DNA from 4 places in the Ralstonia chuxiongensis genome. Region 1 is predicted to be linked to each of the others. Evidence: predicted binding sites of a transcription regulator. Region 1 holds the regulator's gene; each other region holds the start of a gene.
What was found. Region 1 encodes FliA, which starts transcription of late flagellar genes. Its sites were predicted from a motif close to CTAAAGTTTNNNNNNNNNNNGCCGNTA; they were not measured.
Positions count from the first base shown of each region.

Region 2: NKG59_RS21725 (flagellin N-terminal helical domain-containing protein) is a predicted target of FliA. The motif match lies at 2,755-2,781, and genes of this name have one in related genera.
Region 3: fliD (flagellar filament capping protein FliD) is a predicted target of FliA. The motif match lies at 3,429-3,455, and genes of this name have one in related genera.
Region 4: flgM (flagellar biosynthesis anti-sigma factor FlgM) is a predicted target of FliA. The motif match lies at 2,304-2,330, and genes of this name have one in related genera.

Region 1 covers NZ_JAMYWC010000001.1:633,634-638,821, reverse strand. The annotation lists gene flhF (flagellar biosynthesis GTPase FlhF) at 1-1,559, shown strand, start outside; gene NKG59_RS02740 (MinD/ParA family ATP-binding protein) at 1,573-2,352, shown strand; gene NKG59_RS02735 (RNA polymerase sigma factor FliA) at 2,361-3,122, shown strand; gene NKG59_RS02730 (nucleobase:cation symporter-2 family protein) at 3,479-4,906, shown strand; gene NKG59_RS02725 (aldose epimerase family protein) at 4,950-5,188, opposite strand, start outside.
Region 2 covers NZ_JAMYWC010000007.1:104,089-109,276, reverse strand. The annotation lists gene fliD (flagellar filament capping protein FliD) at 1-1,625, opposite strand, end outside; gene NKG59_RS21725 (flagellin N-terminal helical domain-containing protein) at 1,823-2,644, opposite strand; gene NKG59_RS21720 (LuxR C-terminal-related transcriptional regulator) at 3,056-3,691, shown strand; gene NKG59_RS21715 (sensor domain-containing protein) at 3,826-5,188, opposite strand, start outside.
Region 3 covers NZ_JAMYWC010000001.1:122,057-127,244, forward strand. The annotation lists gene NKG59_RS00520 (hypothetical protein) at 1-251, shown strand, start outside; gene NKG59_RS00525 (hypothetical protein) at 414-1,238, shown strand; gene fliD (flagellar filament capping protein FliD) at 1,351-3,387, opposite strand; gene uvrA (excinuclease ABC subunit UvrA) at 3,583-5,188, opposite strand, start outside.
Region 4 covers NZ_JAMYWC010000007.1:81,623-86,810, forward strand. The annotation lists gene NKG59_RS21580 (porin) at 1-54, shown strand, start outside; gene NKG59_RS21585 (LuxR C-terminal-related transcriptional regulator) at 179-895, opposite strand; gene NKG59_RS21590 (flagella synthesis protein FlgN) at 1,352-1,813, opposite strand; gene flgM (flagellar biosynthesis anti-sigma factor FlgM) at 1,947-2,267, opposite strand; gene flgA (flagellar basal body P-ring formation chaperone FlgA) at 2,389-3,246, opposite strand; gene NKG59_RS21605 (hypothetical protein) at 3,498-3,680, shown strand; gene flgB (flagellar basal body rod protein FlgB) at 3,686-4,141, shown strand; gene flgC (flagellar basal body rod protein FlgC) at 4,340-4,747, shown strand; gene NKG59_RS21620 (flagellar hook assembly protein FlgD) at 4,776-5,188, shown strand, end outside.

The sequences.
Region 1 (5,188 bases):
TTGCTTCGCGCCGCGCCCCCGCACAGGAAGACGCACCGGCAGCGCCGGTTGCTCCGGTGGCCAAGCCGGCCGGACGCACGCTGCAAACGCGCGTGGATGACGATGTGGCGTTTGGCGAAGAAGATGCACTGGCAGCCTCCACCCGCATGCTGGCCGGCTTGTCGCTGGACCGCGCCAATGCCGAGGTTGCCCAATCTGCGGCGCAGGCCCTGGCCAGCACCGCCCAGTTCATCGCCCGCCGCACCGCGGTGGAAGACGACGAGCCGGAGATGGAATCGACCGCCCGCTTTGCCGCCCGTCGCGAACAAGCGCGTGAGCAGGCACGCGAGCAGGATGACCGCCCGGTTTCGCTGCGCAACTTTGCCGAGCGCGTGGAAGCCCAGGCCCGTAACCTTCGCGCCGAACAACAGAAGGCCGAAGCGCCCGTGAAGGCGCGCATCGAGGCGCAAGCCGACGCAGGCAAGGCGTCCGACATTTTCGTCCGCGTGGAGGACACGATGGCCAAGCCCGAAGCCCCGCGTGACGACGTGAGCCTGCAGCGTTCGGCCATCCAGGCCGACGTGAAGGAAAGCATCCGTGCCGAGACCGACGTGATGACCCGCCGCATGGTCGGCGAGATCGAAACGCTCAAGAGCACGCTGAACGACGCCATGTCGAGCCTGGCCTCGCTGGGCGTGAAGCTGGGCGACCCGGTGCGGACGCGCCTGTTCCAGACCATGCTCAACGCAGGGTTCTCGGCACAGCTCACGCGCTACGTGCTCGAGAACATGCCGCAGCACGACTCGTATGAAGGCGCGCTGGATTTCGTGCAGCGCGCGATTGAAAAGAACCTGACCACCGTGTCGGATGAAAACAGCCTGCTCGACCAGGGCGGCGTGTTTGCCCTGATGGGCCCGACCGGCGTGGGCAAGACCACCACGACCGCCAAGCTGGCCGCGCGCTTCGTGCTGCGCCATGGCGCATCGCGTGTGGCACTGCTCTCCACCGACAGCTACCGGATCGGTGGCCATGAACAACTGCGCATCTACGGCAAGATCCTGGGCGTCTCGGTGCATGCCGTGAAAGACGCGCAAGACCTGAGCCTGGCCCTGAACGATCTGCGCGAGAAGCACGTTGTGCTGATCGACACCATCGGCATGAGCCAGCGCGACCGCGCCGTGTCCGAGCAGATGGCGATGCTGCATGCCGTGGGCCCGTCGATCAAGCGCCTGCTGCTGCTCAACGCTGCAAGCAACGGCAAGACGCTCGATGAAGTTGTGGGTGCCTACCGCGACGCCAACCTGGCTGGCTGCATCCTGACCAAGATCGACGAGGCTGCCTCGGTGGGCCACGCGATGGACGTGATGATCCGCCGCCGCCTGCCGCTGCATTACGTGTCGTACGGCCAGCGTGTGCCGGAGGACATTGCGGTGCCGAACAAGAAGCTGCTGATCCATCGCTCGTTCCGGGCTGGTGCGGAGCAGTCGTCGTTCACGCTGGATTCGGATGAATCGTTGCTCGTGGCGCAAGGCGCTGCGCGTAACCGCGAACCTGGCCTGGCCGCTTTCGATTTCGCCTGACAAGGGGGCGACCATGACGACGCCATTCGCCAAGGATCAAGCCGCAGGGCTGCGGCGCATGCTCGGTCATGCCGCTGCCCGCCGTGTGCTGGTGATCGGTGGGCAAGAGCAGGTCGACGACTTTGTCGACAACCTGCGCATCGCGCTGTCCGCCATGGGCCGCGACACGGCCGTGGTGAACGCCCAGACCATGCTCGCCATGCCCGGCGTGCTCGAGCAGTACGACGAGACGGCGGATGTGACGCTCGTGGCCGCGCATTTCGGCACCCGGGCGCTGAGCACCGTGGCTGAAGTCTGCGACGACGTGCTGCTGACCTTCACCGATGGTCCGGAAGGCATCAAGAGCGCGTACACGCTGCTCAAGAAAACCGCCGTGCTGCAAGGCAGCGCTGGCATCCGCACCGTGGTGTGCGGCGCGCATTCGGTGGATTCCGCAGTGCGCGTGTTCAGCAACCTGGCCAACACCGTGGGCCAGTACCTGAACACCCGTATCGATTTCGCCGGCTACCTCCCAGAGGACCGGCACGTAGAACTTGCGCTCTCGCTCGGCAAGCCCGTGGCGAGCGCGTTTCCCGCATCGCCTTCGGCCATGGCCTTCCGCCAGCTTGCCGAAGAAATGTTGAGCTGGGCCAGCGCCGAGGCCCAAGCCGGTGATGGCAGTGCGCCGTCGCGGGTGGTCATGTCGGCGCGGGCACCGGCACAGCCGGCGGATGAATCGGCGCAAGACACGTCAATGTCGACTTCGACTGCGACGCCCCGCGCCACCGCACGCGCGGCCGAATTGGTTTATTGAGGCGCAGCATGAACGAAGCGTCAAAGGCAGGCATGAATATGTACACCGCAACCGGTCGCAAGACCAAGTCCGACGAGATGGCCATGTACGCACCGCTGGTGCGTCGCATTGCCAACCAGATGATGGTCAAGCTGCCCGCCAGCGTTGAGCTGGACGACCTGATCCAGGCCGGCATGATGGGCTTGCTCGACGCGCTGTCGCGCTATGAGGAAACGCAGGGTGTGCAGTTCGAGTTCTACGCAGCCCAGCGTATCCGCGGCGCGATCCTGGACGAACTGCGCGGCTCGGACTGGCTGCCGCGCGGCCTGCGCCGCAACGCGCGCACGATCGAGCAGGCGATCCAGAAGCTGCAGCAGCAGAAGGGTCGCGCGCCCACCGAAACCGAGATTGCGGCAGCGCTGGGCATGTCGCTGGCCGAATACCAGAAGCAACTGGTCGACCTGCAAGGCAGCCAGCTGCTGTATTACGAAGATTTCGACCGCGAAGACGCCGACGCCTTCATCGAGAACCGCGCACCCGAGAACGACGCCACGCCGCTGGACCAACTGCTGGACCACGACCTGCGCGAATCGGTTGTCGCCGCCATCGAGGCGCTGCCCGAGCGCGAAAAGCTCATGATGAGCCTTTACTACGAGCAGGATCTGAACCTGCGTGAAATCGGCGCCGTGATGGGCGTGTCGGAATCGCGCGTGTGCCAGATCCACAGCCAGGCCATCGCCCGCATCCGCTCGCGCCTGCGTGATCGCGCATGGCTGCCGACGCCGACCTGATCTGAGGTCAACCGGGCGCCGCTGCCTTTGGCCTGCGACGCTTGGTCTGTGCTTGACCTGCCAGTTTCTTACTGCGCGGCCAGCGAGTCATTTCGCGGCTGCGCTTTTTCTTTGGGGCCTCGGTCTCGCGGGCACGCTTGCATGCGTGAAGAGGTGGATGACAGCGCACACACGTTTCAGAACGCAAAATATGTACACAAAAAACAGTGGCAATTGTTGACAGAAAAACGGCGCACCTCCAAGATTCCGGCAAATACGCGGCATCACGCCGCATGAATGCCGGCGGATGGACTCCGCCACATCCGCCTAAAGCACGCTCCCGGCATTGACACGGGGGCGGCCCCAGGAGACAAACAATGCGCCAATCCCCCGGCCAACCCTCGCCTTCTTCGTCGACAATCGCTCACGCCGCTGTCGATCCCGTCAACGAGCGTCTGCCGCTGCCCCGCCTGTTTGCTCTTGGTCTGCAGCACCTGTTGGTGATGTACGCCGGTGCGATTGCCGTGCCGCTGATTGTCGGCAATGCGCTTGGTCTGTCGAAGAGCGATCTGTCGTATCTGGTCAATTGCGACCTGTTTGCGGCTGGCATCGGCACGCTTATCCAATCGCTCGGTTTCCTGATCTTCGGGATCCGTCTGCCGGTGATGATGGGCGTCACGTTTGCCGCGGTTGCACCCATGATCGCCATTGGCGTGGAGCCCAGCATGGGGCTGCCCGGCATCTTCGGGGCGTCCATCGTTTCAGGTGTGTTCGGCATTGCCATTGCGCCGCTGATGGGGCGGCTGCTTGGCCTGTTCCCGCGCGTGGTAACGGGCACGGTCATCATGCTGATCGGCTTTTCGCTGTTGAGCGTAGGCATCAACTGGGCCGCAGGCGGTCAGCAGATGATTCCGCAGGTGGTCGACGGCGTGCGCCACATGGTGCCGAACCCGGCGTTTGGCGATCCGTTCGGCCTGGCCATTGCGGCGCTGGTGCTGGTGACGATTCTGCTGCTGACCAAGTTCGGTAATGCACTGCTGTGCAATATCGCGGTGCTGCTTGGCATCGTGACGGGCACGCTAGTGGCAGCGGCGTTTGGCAAGGTGTCGCTGGCGGATGCGAGCGCGGCGCCGCTGATGACGCTGGTGACACCGTTCCACTTCGGCATGCCGAAGTTCGAGCTGTCGGCCATCATCTCGATGTGCATCGTGATCGTGATCACGCTGGTGGAATCAACTGGCATGTTCCTCGCGCTGTCGCACGTGGTGGGCAAGCCGATCTCGCGCAACGAACTCACCAACGGCCTGCGTGCCGACGGTCTGGCGACGGTTGTGGCGGGCGTGTTCAACACGTTTCCGCATACGTCGTTCTCGCAGAACATCGGGCTGGTGTCGATCACGGGCGTACGTTCGCGCTATGTGGCGGCCGCTGGCGGGTTGCTGCTGATCGTGCTGGGGCTGTTTCCGAAGCTGTCTTACGTGGTGGCGTCTGTGCCGCAATACGTGCTGGGCGGCGCGGGCATCGTGATGTTCGGCATGGTGGCTGCAGCCGGCATCCGCATGCTGGGCATGGTCGATTTCCAGCAGCAGCGCCACAACCTGCTGATCATCGCGGTGTCGGTCGGCTTTGGCATGATGCCGACGCTGGCGCCGGCGTTCTTCCACCACTTTCCGGACTGGATGCACCCCATCACCCACAGCGGCATCGTGATGGGCACGCTGGTGGCCGTGGTGCTCAACGCGTGGTTCAACGGCATCCGTGGCTCGCACGAAGTCATGCACGGCGCGGCCGCTGCTGCGCATTGAACATCCAAGCCGCGCGCCTGAAAAGCGGCTCAGGTCTGGCGGCTCAGGTCTCTTCAGCAACCGACACGCGGTATGCGGTGTGCTGGCGGTAGACCTGGCCGGGGCGGAACATGACCGCTTGCGCATCGGGCATGTTGACCTGGTTCGGGAACGCGCTCGCTTCCAGGCATAAGCCGCTGCGCAGCGCGTGCGTGCCCCCCAGCTTGTGCCCCGAGTAAAACTGCAGCCCGCGCTGATCGGTGAGCACCGTCAATTCGCGCCCGCTGCCGGGGTCATACAGCC
Region 2 (5,188 bases), on a different contig from region 1:
GCCGTGGGGCTCGCGCCGAAGAGCGACGAAGCACCCGCCCCTGATACAGACACTGCCGACACCGAGCCGAACTGGCTATCGGTAACGCTCAGCACGCCGCTGGCATCAGCCGACACCGACGCGTTAACCTTGGCGCCTTGCAGCGTGGTCGATGCGTTGATCTGGCTCTGGATCTGCGCAGCCAGCGTCGCCGCGGTATAGCTGCCGGCCGCCAAGGTCACGTTGACGGACATGCCGCTGATGTTGAACGCGAGCGTGTCGTTCACACCCGCCGTGATGGTCGTGTTGGCGGCGGCCGAACCCGTAAGCGTGCCCTGCGTGGCCAACTGCGTCACGTTGACGGCGTAGCTGCCGGACTGCGTGGAATCCGAGAACGTCGGCACGCTGACCAGCGAATCGGTGGCCGTGCCGGTACCGGCAAACAAACCGGCCACCTGGCTGGGCGACTTTGCAACCGCAGCCGACAGTTTGGTGTTGTCAACCGACAGCGTGCCGTCGGAATTCATCGTTACGCCCACGCTGCCCAGCGACTGGTAATTGCCGTTGCCCACTGCCTGGCCCAGCACGTCGGTAATCTGGTTGATGAGCGTCTTGGTGCTCACATCGCCCGCCAGCGGGCCGTTGTTGGCCTTGTTGGTGGTGTCGATATTGGTGAGCGAGTTCAGTTGCGTGCGCAGCGCGTTGTAGCCGCTGACGAAGTTGTTGACGGCGGTGGTGGTGGCGGTCGGGTCGTTGGCGACCGTCACGTTCGTGCTGCCCGTCTTGGACAGCGTGAACGACGTACCGTCCACCACGTTCGACAACGTGTTGGTCGGGCTCTGCACGGCAATGCCGTTGATGGTGGCCAGGGCGTTCTGGCCCGTGGTCACTTCGGTCATGTTCTGTGTGCCTGCCGGGTCTTGCGAGAGCAGCGATTGCAGCGTCGAGTCGCCCGACACTGAAATCTTCATCTCCGAGCTGGAGCCGCCCGCGGTCGACGTCAGCACCAGGCGGTACGGGCTGCCGCTGCCGTCGTTCACGATGCTGGCCGAGACACCCACGTTGGCCGAGTTGATCGCATCACGGATACCCGCGAGCGTGTTGTTGGACGAGTCGATCGTGATCGAGCCACCCGCCAGGTTGCCGTTCTGCGTGAACGTCGAACCGGTGTACTTGCCACCCGAAAGCGAGCCGCCCGACACCGAGCCGAACGAGAACGAAATCGTGGTCGAGGCGCCGCTGCCGATGGCGGTCGTGGTGGACGTCTGCCCCTGCGCCGCCAGCACCTGCGATTGCGCAAGCTGCGTGACATTCACCGCGTAGGAACCTGCAGGCGCCGAGCCCGTCACCGACGCACTCAGCATCGAGGTGTCGTAGCCGCTGGCCTTCATCGCGCTGTAGTTCGACGCGCTCGTCAGGTTCGACAGCGCGGTCTGGAAGGTCGACAGCGCACTCTTGAGCGAGCCCACGGCCGACAGCTGCGTCTGGTACGAGCTTTGCTGCGTCTGCAGTTGCGTCAGCGGCAGGCTTTCCACCTTCATGAGGCTGGACACCAGCGAATTGACGTCGATGCTCGTCCCGATGCCGGGAATGGAGATCGGCGGTACGTAGCTGCTGGTTGAGGAGGTGGTAGTGGTAGTCGCCATGATCGGGTCCGATAAGCATCTGCGCCGGCGGAAGTCTCTCTACACAACGGCACGGGCTGCAGCTTCTTTAGGGCAGGTTATGCAGGCGCCACCCACGAAAAAGTGGGGTATCCGTCAAAAGAAAAAGGGCCGGCGCCCCGAGGAGCGCCGGCCCTTGGCCCAACCGCGAGGCGGCGGGGCTGCATCCAACTTACTGATTAACCCTTCAGCAGGCTCAGGATGCTGTTCGGTGCCGAGTTGGCTTGCGCCAGCATCGCCGTACCCGCTTGCTGCAGGATGTTCTGGCGGGTCATGTTCGACGTTTCCGACGCGTAGTCCGTATCGACCATGGCCGACTTGGCAGCCGACAGGGCGGTGTTCGACGAGGTCAGCGTGTTGATGGTCGAGCTCAGACCGCTTTGCTGTGCACCCAGGTCAGCGCGAGCTGCCTTCAGGCTGGCCAGATCGGTGTCGATCTTGCCCTGAGCGGCCGTTGCGTTGGCCGTCGACGTCACGCTCGTGCCGGTCAGCGTACCGAAGCTTGCCAGGTTGGCGTTGGTGACGGTTGCCACGTCGGTCGACGCGTTTTGGCCGTACTGGAACGTGGTCGAGCTTACCGAACCATCGAACAGCTTGGCGCCGTTGTAGTTGGCGTTCGTCTCGATGTTCTTGTTGGCCGTGGCCAGCTGTTGGTATTCCTTGTCCAGGTTGGCCTGGTCGGTGGTCGACAGACCGCCGTTGTTGGCTTCCACAGCCAGTTGGCGCATACGTTGCAGGTTGTTTTCAACCTGGCCCAGGTACGAGTCAGCCGTTTGCAGGTACGACTGTGCGTTGTTGGCGTTCTGGATACCTTGGGTTTGCGAGTTCAGCGTGGTCGTCAGGCTGGAGGCCACAGCGTAGGCAGCGGCATCGTCCTTCGCGCTGTTCACGCGCAGGCCGGTCGACAGACGTTGCAGCGAGGTCTGCAGCGCATCCTTCGAGGCCGACAGTGCTTGCTGCGTTTGCAGGGACGAGATATTGGTATTGAGGCTGAGGGACATGACGGCTCCTAAGTTTCCCGATGGTTTGTTGCCCGTGTTTGCTAATTCCGGCTAGGCCGGGCAACGTGACCTGCAACTTGAAGGGGATCAGGTCTGCGTTGTACTCAGGTTATCGGTGGCCTCTGAGGAAAGTTTAGGGTCGCCTTGACAAATTTGTGCGTCGGCGGCGGTTTGGGCTTGCGGGCGCCTGACTTCCGACACCCCCTCCAAAAGAGGCGGCAAGCCTGCTTCTTGGCCTGCAGACCCTCGGCTATACTCGTTCGACCAGTCCATAGGCGCCAGCATCCCTCTATATATAGAGCGCCACACAGTGCACAGATGGGGAGTTGCAAGCCCGCCAGTTCGGCCGGAAGGCCTGCGGGCGGAAAGAAGAGCTCGATGCGAGCCCGCGTTTGACCCGCAACACCCACCATGCTCAATGTCCTGATCGTCGAACCGCACGATATTGCCCGTGTCGGCCTGCGCCAGATCCTCAAGGATTCGCGCCTGGCCCGGCAGATCGAGGCCGTGCCGGACCTGCGCGATGCCAATAACGACCTGCTCGCCCAGCGCGAGTGGGACGTCATGCTCTTCTCGGTGGAATCGGCCACCGGAGACGAATTCCAGACCATCAAGACCGTGCGCCAGCAGCATGCGCGCCTGGCTGTGCTGGCACTGGGCCGCCACCCTGAAGCGCTGCTTGCCGTCCGGGCGCTCAAGGCGGGCGCCGCTGGCTATCTGCCGATGGACGCCAGCCAGCCGCAGTTGCTGGCCGCCGTCAACGCCATCTCCAAGGGCAAGAAATACTTGCCTTCGGACCTTGTGGAAGTCCTGGCCGACAACCTGAACGTCGACTGGGACAAGCCCCGCCACGACATCCTTTCCGACCGCGAATTCCAGACGCTGCGCATGCTCGGCTCCGGCCGCACGTTGGGCGAGATTGCCGAGGCGCTTCAGATCAGCGTCAAGACGGTCAGCGTGTACCGGGGGCGCGTGCTCTCGAAAATGAAGCTGCGCAACAACGCCGAGCTGACCATGTACGTAGTCGGCAACGGCCTCCAACTCTAGGGTGCCCCGTAAAGCTACTGCGCACCCCGATCTTGGCCTTGCGATGCTCGCCGTACACGTGTACGGCTGCGCTTCTCACGCCAACCTCGGGGCGCTCGCTACGCTTTCCGGGACACCCTAAATAGACTCAAGACTCATAGAAACCGGGGAACGCGCTCGCCGTAGCGGCGGGCGTTCTCGCGCACGAGATCCTGCACCGCTGTCGGCTCCAGCGGCCGCGTGAGCAGATAGCCCTGAAACTCGTCGCAGCCGACTTCGCGCAGGAATTCAAGTTGCCCGGTGGTCTCCACGCCTTCGGCCACGGTCTTCATGCCCATGGCCTGCGCCATCATGATGATGGCCCGCGTGATGGCCGCGCGCTCTGCCACGTGCGGCAGGTCTTGCACGAACGAGCGGTCGATCTTCAACGTATCGATCGGGAAGCGGTGCAGATACGACAGCGACGAATATCCGGTACCGAAATCGTCCAGCGCCAGCGACACGCCCATCGCGCGCAGCTCGGTCAGCAACGCATGCAATGACGGATCGTCGCGAATCAGAATGCCTTCGGTCATCTCCAGTTCCACCGCGTTGCCAGGCAAGCCGCTGGTTGATAGCGCGCCACGTACCATCGCGCTCAACTGCCCAGAGCTGAATGCCTGGCCCGACAGGTTGATCGACATGCGCAAGTCCGGCAGCCCGATGCGGCGCCAGCGCGCAAGCTGGTCGCAGGCGGCGCGCAGAATCCAGCGGTCGATCTCGACGATCAGGCCGGTTTCTTCGGCGTCCTGAATGAACTGGCCGGGCATCATGTGGCCGAAATCGGCCGAATTCCAGCGGATGAGTGCTTCCACGCCGACGATGCGGCCGCTTCTGACGTCGACGCGCGGCTGGTAATCGGCGTAGAACTCGTTGCGGTCGCTCGCACGCCGCAGGCCCGACTCAATGCGGAAGCGGCGCGAGACGCGGTCGTCCAGGTCGCTCGTAAAGGTCTGGAAGTTGTTGCGGCCGCGCTCCTTTGCCAGATACATGGCGGCATCGGCCTTGCGCAGCAGCGTGTTCGGGTCGTCGCCGTCGTGCGGCGCCACCGCAATACCGATCGACACACCCAGGTACAGCTCCTGCCCTTCGATATAGAACGGCGCGCTGATGGCCGAGAGAATGCGCTCGGCCACGCGCCGCGTGCCCAGGCCATCGAGCGCTTCGAGCATGACGACAAATTCGTCGCCGCCCAGCCGGGCCACGGTATCGGCCTCGCGCGCGCAGGCCTGTAGGCGGGCCGCCACTTCGCGCAGCAGCATGTCGCCAAACTGGTGGCCCAGCGTGTCGTTGACGTTCTTGAAACGATCCAGGTCGAGGAACATGACCGAGACGCGCGAGCGATTGCGGCGCGCGATCGCCAGCGCGTGCTCCAGGCGATCTTCCAGCGCGGAGCGGTTCAGCAAACCCGTGAGCGTGTCGTGCGTGGCCAGGTGCCGGATGCGTTGCTGCGCTTCGCGGATCTGCGTGATGTCGACC
Region 3 (5,188 bases), 510 kb from region 1:
GTGGCTGCGTGATACTTTTTATGCCGTGTGCGGATGCCACGGATTTCAAGATGGGGGGTGGTGGAAGTCTACCCGCTGTAGTTACATCCGAAACGCAGCCATTACCCAATTCGTTGGGAGGGTATGCGTCCATTGTGGTTACTTATTTTTTTGATAAAAATCTTGGTCGGTATGGGCGGGTTCCTTCGTTTTGTGAAAGAAAAACGAATGCGGGTGTGGCAGAAGTTGATTGCATGGGCGCGTTTGAATAATTTTAAAACAAAGGCCCCAATTCTCCGGCCATGCTTCGCAAACCCCGCACGATGATAGTTCGAACACGGCGCACGGTTTCGTGTCTTCTCGCAACGCTGGCCGCGCTTCTGGTCATGGGGTGCCAGCCTTCCTCCACCAGCAAGTCATCCAGCAAAATAGTGATGCCGCAAAGTATTGAGATTGAGATAGGCGAGTCGCCGCAGGCGCTCATTGGGCGCTATGGCAAGGCTGTGGATGTTGACAACAAGAACGAGCAGGCCTACGGCGTGACCTTCTATGGGGTGGATTGGCCCGACAGCTCACAAGGTACGGTCGTCATCAAGAACCAAAAGAGCGAGGTGCGTCTGGACACAGCCCTGGGCGTCTCGGGTTCGTTCGACAAGGCCCACGCTGAAGAAGGCATCTATGACTACAGCATCAGCTTGGGCATCTTCCCGCGAAACAACGTTACGCACGATCAGGCACGCCTGCAGTTCTACGAAATGCTCAAGCGTATCCAGCAGGCTGGCTGGAAGCGGTGGATATATCCGGAAAATCCGCGGTTGGCAGGTGCCGAGGCCGTTCGCTATCGGCTCGTAAAAGACCAAGGGGTGGATTCACTGGACCCGGAGTATGTGCCGGGCCTGGAAGACTGGATGAAACTCCCCGACATGACCTCGTGGCGCTTTTATCTCAACGGGGTCTACATGGACGTTCAGATGTCCAGAGACTCGACGCGCATGAAGGTGGATGAGCCGGGCGCGTACTTCGTCAAGATCAAGCTCGAGGGCTACGCCAACTTCTGGCGCAATGCGTTCAATGAGCAGGACCGCCCACACTGGCGTGACCTCTTTCCCGGCCTGCAACGCCAGATGCGTGCCGAGCGTGCCAGCTCCGAGCAAAAGCTGAATGCTCAGGGCTACAGCGTCGACACCAGCTACCACAACCCGGACGAGACGTCCGGTGATCAGCCCATCTCGCCGCCCGCGAAGACTGGCGCGAAATGATAGCTCGCCCAAGTGCTGGGTTCGGATAACAAGAACCCGTTGTGGGGAAAACCGCAGCAGTAACCAGGCAATTGGCCGCAGCGGATGCGCACTCAAGGTGCGGTCAGCGCGATCAGCCCGCCGTCCGCTGCTTCTGCAATAGCGCCAGCTGCGTCGTCAGGTAGTTGCTGGTGTTCGTCATGCTGGCCACCACCTTCGACAGCGCATTGAACTGCGCGTAATACAGCGCCTGCTTGGCATCGAGCTGCTTCTGCATCCGGTCGATCTGGGTGCCGAGCGAAGTGATCGAATTGTTGATGGCGTCGGTGGCGTTCTGCACCATGCCGTTGCTCGACAGCAAGTTGCCCGACACGGTGTGCAGTTGCGCCGCGTAGCCGCGCTGCACGGTGACGGTGCCGCGGTCGCCCAGCGCACCGCCAGTGACTTGCACCGTCAGACCATCCACAGCCGAGCCGCTGGCACCGTACAGGTTCTGGCCCGAACCCGTGGCGGCAGCGCCGTTGATGGTGCCTTGCACATCGCGCCCGCCGGTGGCCGTCGGGCTGCCGCCGAGCAGCGACGCCGCGCCATTGCCTGACACAGACACCGTCGATACCGATCCGTATTGCTTGTCGGTCAACGTCAGTACGCCGTTGGCATCGGCGCCGATGGCGACTTCCACCTTGGCCCTCTGCAGGTCGGGCGATGCGTTGATCTGGCTCTGGAGCTGCGCGGCCAGGCTCGACGGGGTATAGCTGCCCGCCGGCACCTTGATGTTGGTCGTAATGCCGCTGAGCGTGACCGACAGGCTGTCGTTCACGCCGCTCTGGATGGTCGTGTTGGCGGCCGCCGAGCCCTTCAGTGAGCCCTGCGTGGCCAGTTGTGTGACGTTGATGCCATAGCTGCCGGCCTGCGTGGTCGTTGAAAACGCTGAAACCTTCAGCAGTGAATCCGTCGCTGTGCCCGTGCCGGCAAACAGCGCCGCCACCTGGCCGGGCGATTTCTTCAGCGCGGCGGTCAGCTTGGGGTCGTCAATCGACAGCGTCCCTTCCTTGTCCATCGTCACGCCGATGCTGCCTAGCGACTGGAACGCGCCGTTGCCGATGCCCTGGCCCAGCACGTCGGTCAGCTGGTTGATCATCATCTTGGTGCTGACGTCGCCGGCCAGCGCGCCGTTGTTGGCGGCGTTGGCCGTGTCGAACTTGGTCAGCGCGTTGAGCTGGATGCGCAACGCGTTGTACGCCTTCACAAAATTGAGCACTGACTGGCTGGCCTGGCCGGCGTCGCTGCCGACCGTGACGGTCGTGCTGCCCGTCTTGGCCAGCGTGAACGACGTTCCGTCGACAACGTCCGTCAGCGTGTTGGTGGCGCTTTGCACGCTGATGCCGTTGACGGTGGCCATGGCGTTGCGGCCCGTGGCCACCTCGGTCATGTTCTGCGTGCCGGCCGGGTCGTGACTCAGCAGGGATTGCAGTGCAGGGTCGCCCGACACGGAAATCTTCATCTCCGAGTTGGCGCCGCCCGCGGTGGACGTCAGCACCAGCCGATAGGGCGAATTGCTGCCGTCGTTGACGATGCTGGCCGAGACGCCCACGTTGGCGCTGTTGATAGCGTCGCGAATGCCGGCGAGCGTGTTGTTCGACGGGTCGATGGTGATCGTGCCGCCAGCCTGGTTGCCGTTTTGCGTGAAGGTGGAGCCGGTGTATTTGCCGTCGGCAAAGCTGCCACCCGAGACGCTACCGAATGAAAACGTGAGGGTGGTGGGCGTGCCGCCGCCAATGGGCGTCTTGCTGGAGGCCTGCCCGTTGGCCGACAGCACCTGCGCCTGCGCAAGCTGCGTCACGTTGACTTGATACGTGCCCGCCGGCGCCGTGTTGGACAGCGAAGCCGTGAGGATTGAGGTGTCGTGTCCGCTAGCCTTGTTGCCGGTGAACGTGTCCGGATTGTTCAGGGCCGCCATCGCCGTCTGGAAGGTCGCCAGCGCGCTTTTGAGCGAGCCGACCGCCGACAACTGCGTCTGAAAAGCCTTCTGCTGCGTCTGCCGCAGCGTCATGCCCTTGCTTTCCGCCTGGATCAGCTTCGTCACAAGGCTGTTGACGTCGATGTTCGTACCGATGCCCGGAACCGAGATCGGCGGAATGTAGTTGTTGCTTGTGGACGAAGTGGCCATGTCGGATGCGCGCAAACGCTTTCTTCACAATCTCCACAATGTGACGGCAGCGCTGCCCGGTTCTTTAGGGCAAACCCTGCTCGGGCAGGCATTTTCTGCCGGTTTGCTCAGGAAAGCGAAAGAATTGCCGGCGCCACACCAAGCGGCGCACCGCGCTGACGGTCTCCACCCGGGCGGAGACCGTCGCACGCCACGCTAGACCGTTTCGCCTTCCTTGCTTGGGTCGACTTGCTTGCCGCGTGCCAGCACCGGTACCAACGCCGCGCCGGTATGGCTGGCCGCCACGCGCGTCAACGCCTCCGGCCCGCAAGCCGCGACGATCGTGCCGCCTTCATCGCCGCCTTCGGGGCCCAGGTCGAGGATCCAGTCCGCCTCGGCAATCACATCGAGGTCGTGCTCGATCACGATCACGCTGTGCCCGCCGTCTGCCAGGCGATGCAGCACCCGGATCAGCTTGGCCACGTCGGCCATGTGAAGACCGACGGTCGGCTCGTCCAGCACGTACAGCGTGTGGGGCGCCTTCTGGCCGCGTCGGGTCAGGTCATCGCGCACCTTGGACAACTCGGTGACGAGCTTGATGCGCTGCGCCTCGCCGCCGGACAGCGTGGGCGAAGGCTGGCCGAGCGTCAGGTAGCCGAGGCCGACGTCCTTCATCAACTGCAGCGGGTGGGCGATGCTGTTCATCGCGCCAAAGAACTCGACCGCTTCGTCGATTTCCATGGTGAGCACATCGCCGATGTTCTTGCCGCGCCAGGTGACGGCAAGCGTCTCGGCATTGAAGCGCTGCCCGTGGCAGACGTCGCAGCCGACCTTCACGTCGGGCAGGAAGCTCATGGCGATGGTGCGTACGCCCTGGCCTTCGCAGGCGGGGCAGCGGCCGTCGCCGGTGTTGAAGGAGAAGCGCGAGGCGGTATAGCCGCGCGCGCGGGCCTCCAGCGTGTCGGCAAAGAGTTTGCGGATGGTGTCCCACACGCCGATGTACGTGGCCGGGCACGAGCGCGGCGTCTTGCCGATCGGGGTTTGGTCGACCTCCAGCACACGGTCGATGGTTTCCCAGCCGGTGACGCTGTCGCAGCCGTGCCAGTCGTGTTTGACGTCGAGCTTGCGCGGCATCTTGGCGTCAGGCACCTCAGCCTGCGCAGCCTTGCGCGCGCGGCGCGTGGCCGGCGAAGACAGCACCGAACGGCCAACCGCATCGAGCAGGTTCGTCATCAACACATCGCGGGCCAGCGTCGATTTGCCGGAGCCCGATACGCCTGTAATGGCCACCAGGCGCGACAGCGGCATCGTTGCCGTCACGTTGCGCAGGTTGTGCAGCTTGGCGCCGTGCACCGTCAGCCATTGCTCGGGCACCGCCTGAGCGCCGGCACGCGGCGCAACCACCTGACGGCGCGGCTGAAGCGGATGCTCGATCGGCTGCGACAGGAACCGGCCAGTGAGTGAATCCGGCTGGGCCGCCAGGTCCGCCACGCCGCCTTGTGCCACCAACGTGCCGCCGCGCTTGCCGGCGCCCGGGCCGATGTCGATGATGTGGTCGGCCCGGCGGATGGTGTCTTCATCGTGCTCAACCACCACCAGCGTGTTGCCTTTGTCGCCCAGCTTGCGCAGCGCGTCGAGCAGGATCCGGTTGTCGCGCGGATGCAGGCCGATGGTCGGCTCATCCAGCACGTAGCAGACGCCCTGCAGGTTGCTGCCGAGTTGCGCAGCCAGCCGAATACGCTGCGCTTCACCGCCCGACAGGCTCGGCGCGGCGCGATCCAGGCTCAGGTAGCCCAGGCCGACCTCCTCCAGGAACGACAGG
Region 4 (5,188 bases), on a different contig from region 1:
TCGGACCTCTCGACGGCTGACACCTTCGGTGTAGGCATTCGCGCAAAGTTCTAAGCCTTCGCGTTCTGCTTTTCCTTGTCACCGCCCACGTGTCGACAGCGTGGGCGGGCATTTGCAACGGCGTCCGGATTCCGGGCGCCGTTTTTTGTTATGTGGAAAAACCGAAAGGGCGGCGGCGTCAGCCGGTGCGCGCCAGGCGCAACGGCGGCGAGAGCGGCGCTGGGGCCTCGGCTCCAATGTTTGGCTGATTCAGCAGCATGGCGCCGCGCTGCGTGGCCACGAAGACAGCCTCGGTACGGCTGCGCACTTCAAGCCGGCGATACAGCGCGTTGATATGCGCCTTGGTTGTCGCCTCGGAAATACTCAGCATGCGGCTGATGGTTTTGACCGGATGCCCGCGCGAGAGCAAGACGAGAATCTCATATTGCCGCTGCGTCAGGCCGAGCAACGCGCCATCGTCATTACCGTTGGCCGAACTTGCCGCAATCGCTTCAGGCCGTGTCAGCACGATCGACGCCGGCACATAACGGCCGCCGGCGAGCACCAATTCCAATGCCGCTGCAATCAATTTGCCGGAATAGCTTTTCAGCAGATATGCCGAGACATTCAATTGCATCAGCGTACGCACATGCGCAGCGGAATCGGTTTCGCCCAGTACGGCGACATGTCGGGGATGCGGCTGTTGAAGCAGCCGGGAGAGGGCTGGCAGATCGTCGATGCCGGGTAAGGGCAGGCCGATCAGGGCCAGTTCGGCGTCCGCATGCGCCGCGAGGTTTTCAAAGAGAGCTTCGTCCGGCTCGACGCTGACCACTTCGGTGATGGCCGGCAAGGATTGCAACACATGGGTCGCGCCGGCACGCACCAAAGGGTGTGCCTCCACTACGATTGATTTCACTGCGCCGCCTGTCTGGTTATGGTTTGTTTGCCCATTTCCGGAATCAGCTTGTTGCCGCGCCTATTTGGACCACTGGGTCCAAAATCAATGCAGCCGTGCTTGTGGAAAATGCTTCTGGCGTGCGGTCTCGGTATATTCCCCGTTCAACCGGCAGTCACCGCAGTGCGGTGCCGCCGGGCCGAAACCTTGGCACGCCATTCAGGCGCAATTTCCTTCCGGTTTTTCTTGTTTATGTCGCCAGGCGCGGAGGATTAACCCCGCCAAAATCGCAGAATAAATCCCCAGCATGCTTGTTGCACCCATCAATGGGATGTAAACCTTTTTGTTTACCCCGATCGGTGGTGTGCTGGACCCTCTATACATAGCAGGATCAGGCAGCAGCAGCTAGCCCCACTTCACGCCCATTGACGTAAGCGTAAAGCGGGGCTTTTGTACCCAAAAACGTGTTGTGGTGGCTTATTGCGCGACGACGGAGAAGCGTGGCATCGACAGCGGCTGTTTGCCGTCGCGGCCGTAGGGTGTGCCGCCGCCGTTGTTGGCAGCATGCAGGACGGACAGCGCGTTCTGCGTGGCACGCAGGCGCAGGTCGATCAGGGTGCCGTTGTCGATGTTGCGCTGGCGCAGCAGGCGGGCCAGGGCCAGGTTTTCGTCGAACAGGCGGCTGGCGGTTTCGTCGGTGCGCAGGTATTTGACCAGCCCGTACGGATCGGCACCGCCGTGCTGGGCCCACCACAGGCGGCGGTCGCGGTCGGCTTCGCCCAACGCAGCGAGCTGTTTCTGCTTGGTCTGGGTGATGTGCTCGAGTTCCACCATGTCGCCGTCGCGCAACGCCTGCGCTTCGGCATCCAGGGTGAGGGTGGCTGCGCGCAGCAGTTCCTGCTCGTCGGCAAGGGTGCGGATCAGCAGTGTGTTGTCCATGGTGACTACCTCAGGCTGGGAAGCTTGGGCAGCCGCCGGCCGGCACGCCGCCCCGCCGCGATCAGTCCGGAGGCGGAAACCCTCGGACCGGCGGCGTCAGAAAATACAGGGGACGGACGACGGGAACCCCCCGTCAGACCTTCTTGGAGCGCGTGGAGAGCAGCGATTGCGCGTCGGAAAGCGCCGCATCGGCGATCTTGCCGGCGTCCATCTTGAGCGTGCCGTTCTGAATAGCACTGCGGATCTGCTCGACGCGTGCGGCGTCGAAGTCGCCGCTGCCCACTTGGCGCGAGACTTGTTGGACCGACAGCGACGGCGAATCGCCGGTGTGGCGCGTGGTGCCCGAAGCCGTCGTAGCGGCCGGGGACGAGCCGGTCGCGCGCGTCGACCCGGACGCAGCGTCCTTGGTCGGCGCAACGGCCGGCGTGTTGTTCACGATATGGTTGATTTTCACGGGTGTCTCCGAAGAGCGCGTTCATCCTATCACCCATAACGGCCAACCCCGGCTCAAACTTTAGCGGCAGGTATCGATAACGCATCACGGTTAAAAGTGATCAGTCGTTATCAATTTGGTCTTAAAACTGGATCGCCACGACGCCAGCGGACTGAGCAATGCCGGAGACGACATTGCCGTTGGCGGTGCGCACCTGCGCCACCTGGCCCACGGCCGCCTGGTTCAAGGCCCGGCCGTCGCTGCTGACCTGGAAGCCGCCGCCCTCGGCGAGGAGCTTGACCGTCTGGCCGGCCTGCACGGCAATCGGCAGGCGCAGGCTTTCGGCGCGCAGCGGCTGGTTGGCAGCCACGCTGGTGAGCAGTACACGCCCCACCACATCGGCCGGCTGTTGCACGACCGAGGCCGGCAGCATCGAAAGGTCGCCCGTGCGGGCTTCCAGATCGCCCATATCGAGCGTCTTGCCCGGCGAGAGCTGGTGCGACGCGACGTAATACGTCCCCGTAATCTGAATCGTGGCCGGCACCCAGGCCGCCCAGGCGTGCGGCGAGCGGCAGCGCACGCCCACTTGTATACGGCCGCGCAGGCGGTTGGCCGCCGGCAGCATCAGGTCGATCTGGTCGCAGGGCTGATTGGCCACGCGTGCATCCACGGGGCCAACTTCCACCGACGCACGTGGCGCGCCCGTCTCATTCGTGCCGCCCAGGATGTCCAGTTGCGACTGCAGTTGCTGCTGAATCTGCATCTGGATGGCGTTCGGCCCCTGGATGGTGGTGGGCTGCGCGGGCTGTTGCACGGCCTGGGCCGGCGGATAGCCGACGCGCACCATGCCCTGTGCGTGCGCCAGGATCGGGTGCACGACGCTGGCCAGCAGGCCCAGCGCCAGGATCAACAACAGCTTGCGCTGGCGCCCAGCCAGCGGCATGGCCGTGACGGAAGTTCGGGTCGGGTGGTGCGCGCTGCGTGCAAACCGCGTGGACATGGAGAGCCCCTTCATCAAAAGTCCGGTGAAGTTTAGCCACGCGTGCGCGAGCGCCAAATGCGGAAATGTCGGCCAATCCCCCCCTTATTCGGACGAATGGTCTTGCACACCGGCCCCTAGACTTTGCAACGTGGTGAAGTCCCTGGCGTTGTGCGGTTCCTGGCCGTACAGCCTGTTCCGGTAGGTGGCGAGGTTGCTCGTTCTTCGGCCAGATATCGGATTCGCAGACAGGTCTTTTCCACTGAGGTCGCATGACGGCAACTCAGCATGACAAGCGGTTCAGCGGTTTTGGAGACGGCATCGGCGGTTTTGAAGGGGCCGCTGATGCCGAGTTCTCCGTCCGAAGGGAACGCGCAACACGCAAACGCAATACAGAACAGAACGCAACCCAGGCGGGTGGCAGCAGTAACCAGGGCGCCACGCGCAAGGAATGACAGACATGGTCGACAAGCTGGATCAGTTGTTCGGTTTTCAGGAGCAGGCGCTGCACTTGCGCTCGCAGCGTCACCAGATCCTGGCCTCGAACATCGCCAACGCCGATACGCCCAACTACAAGGCGCGCGACTTCGATTTTCAGTCGGCGCTGCAGAAGGCGGTCGGCCAGCAAAGCGGTAACAGCCTGCCGATGACGGCAACGGCTGCGGGCCACCTGACGGTAGATGGCGCACCGGCCGGCGAGGTGTCGCTGATGCAGGCGTCGCTGTCGCAGCAGACCAAGGCGCTGCAGGGCGAAGTGCAGTACCGCACGTCGCAGCAGCCGTCCATCGACGGCAACACGGTGGACATGGATGGCGAGCGCATGCGCTTTGCCGATAACACCGTGCGCTACGAGGCCGATCTGAGCATCGTGACGCAGAAGATCAAGTCGATGCTGGCAGCGATTCAAAACAGCTAGCGCGACGTAGCAGAGCAGTAAGAGCAGCAGACAGGCAATTAAGACGACCGCGCAGCAATCACGCGCGGCGAAAGAGGGGCGGGAACTGTGTGGCGCTCCGGGCCGGGAAATATCGGTCCGGAGCAAGCCGCCATACAGAACAACCGGATCGGTCCGGCAGCGGTGCCGGCAACAGTATTTGAAGACATCGGAATCAACATGTCGCTATTCAAGGTGATGGATGTAGCTGGCAGCGCGCTCACCGCGCAGTCCAAGCGCATGAACGTGGTCGCCTCCAACCTGGCTAACGCCGAAAGCGTGACGGGCCCGGACGGCAAGGCGTACCGCGCCAAGCAGGTGGTGTTCTCGCCCGTGCAGGAGTCTGACGACTACGCCACCGGCGTGTCGGTCGACCGTGTGGTCGAAGACACCGTCACCCCCATGAAGCGCATGCACCAGCCGGGCAACCCGCTGGCCGATGCAGACGGCTACGTGACCATGCCGAACGTCGATGTGGTGGACGAAATGGTCAACATGATTTCTGCGTCGCGCTCGTACCAGGCCAACGTGGAAGTCGCCAACACCACCAAGACGATGGCCTCCAAGGCTCTGACTCTGGGCCAGTAAGCGGCTCTATTCATCGCGAGACACGAACATGACCGTCAGCTCAACCAGCAGCACCACCGGCACCTCTAGCACGACCTCCGGCAACCAGCTTGCCATCACCAGCGGCACCGATCTGCAGAACACGTTCATGCAGTTGCTGGTTGCGCAGTTGCAAAACCAGGATCCGCTCAACCCGATGGACAACTCGCAGATGACCTCGCAGCTTGCGCAGATCAACACTGTGAACGGTATCCAGCAACTGAACACCACCATGTCGAGCATGGCAACGCAGAACGCGGCCACGCAGGCTTCGTCGCTGATCGGCCGCACCGTGCAGGTGCCGTCGTCCAACCTGACGCTGGCCTCCAGCACGGCCAACTTCGGCATCTCGGTACCCAACGGCGCCGACGATGTGGTCGTGACCATCAAGGATGCCAACGGCAACACCGTGCGTTCGGTCGA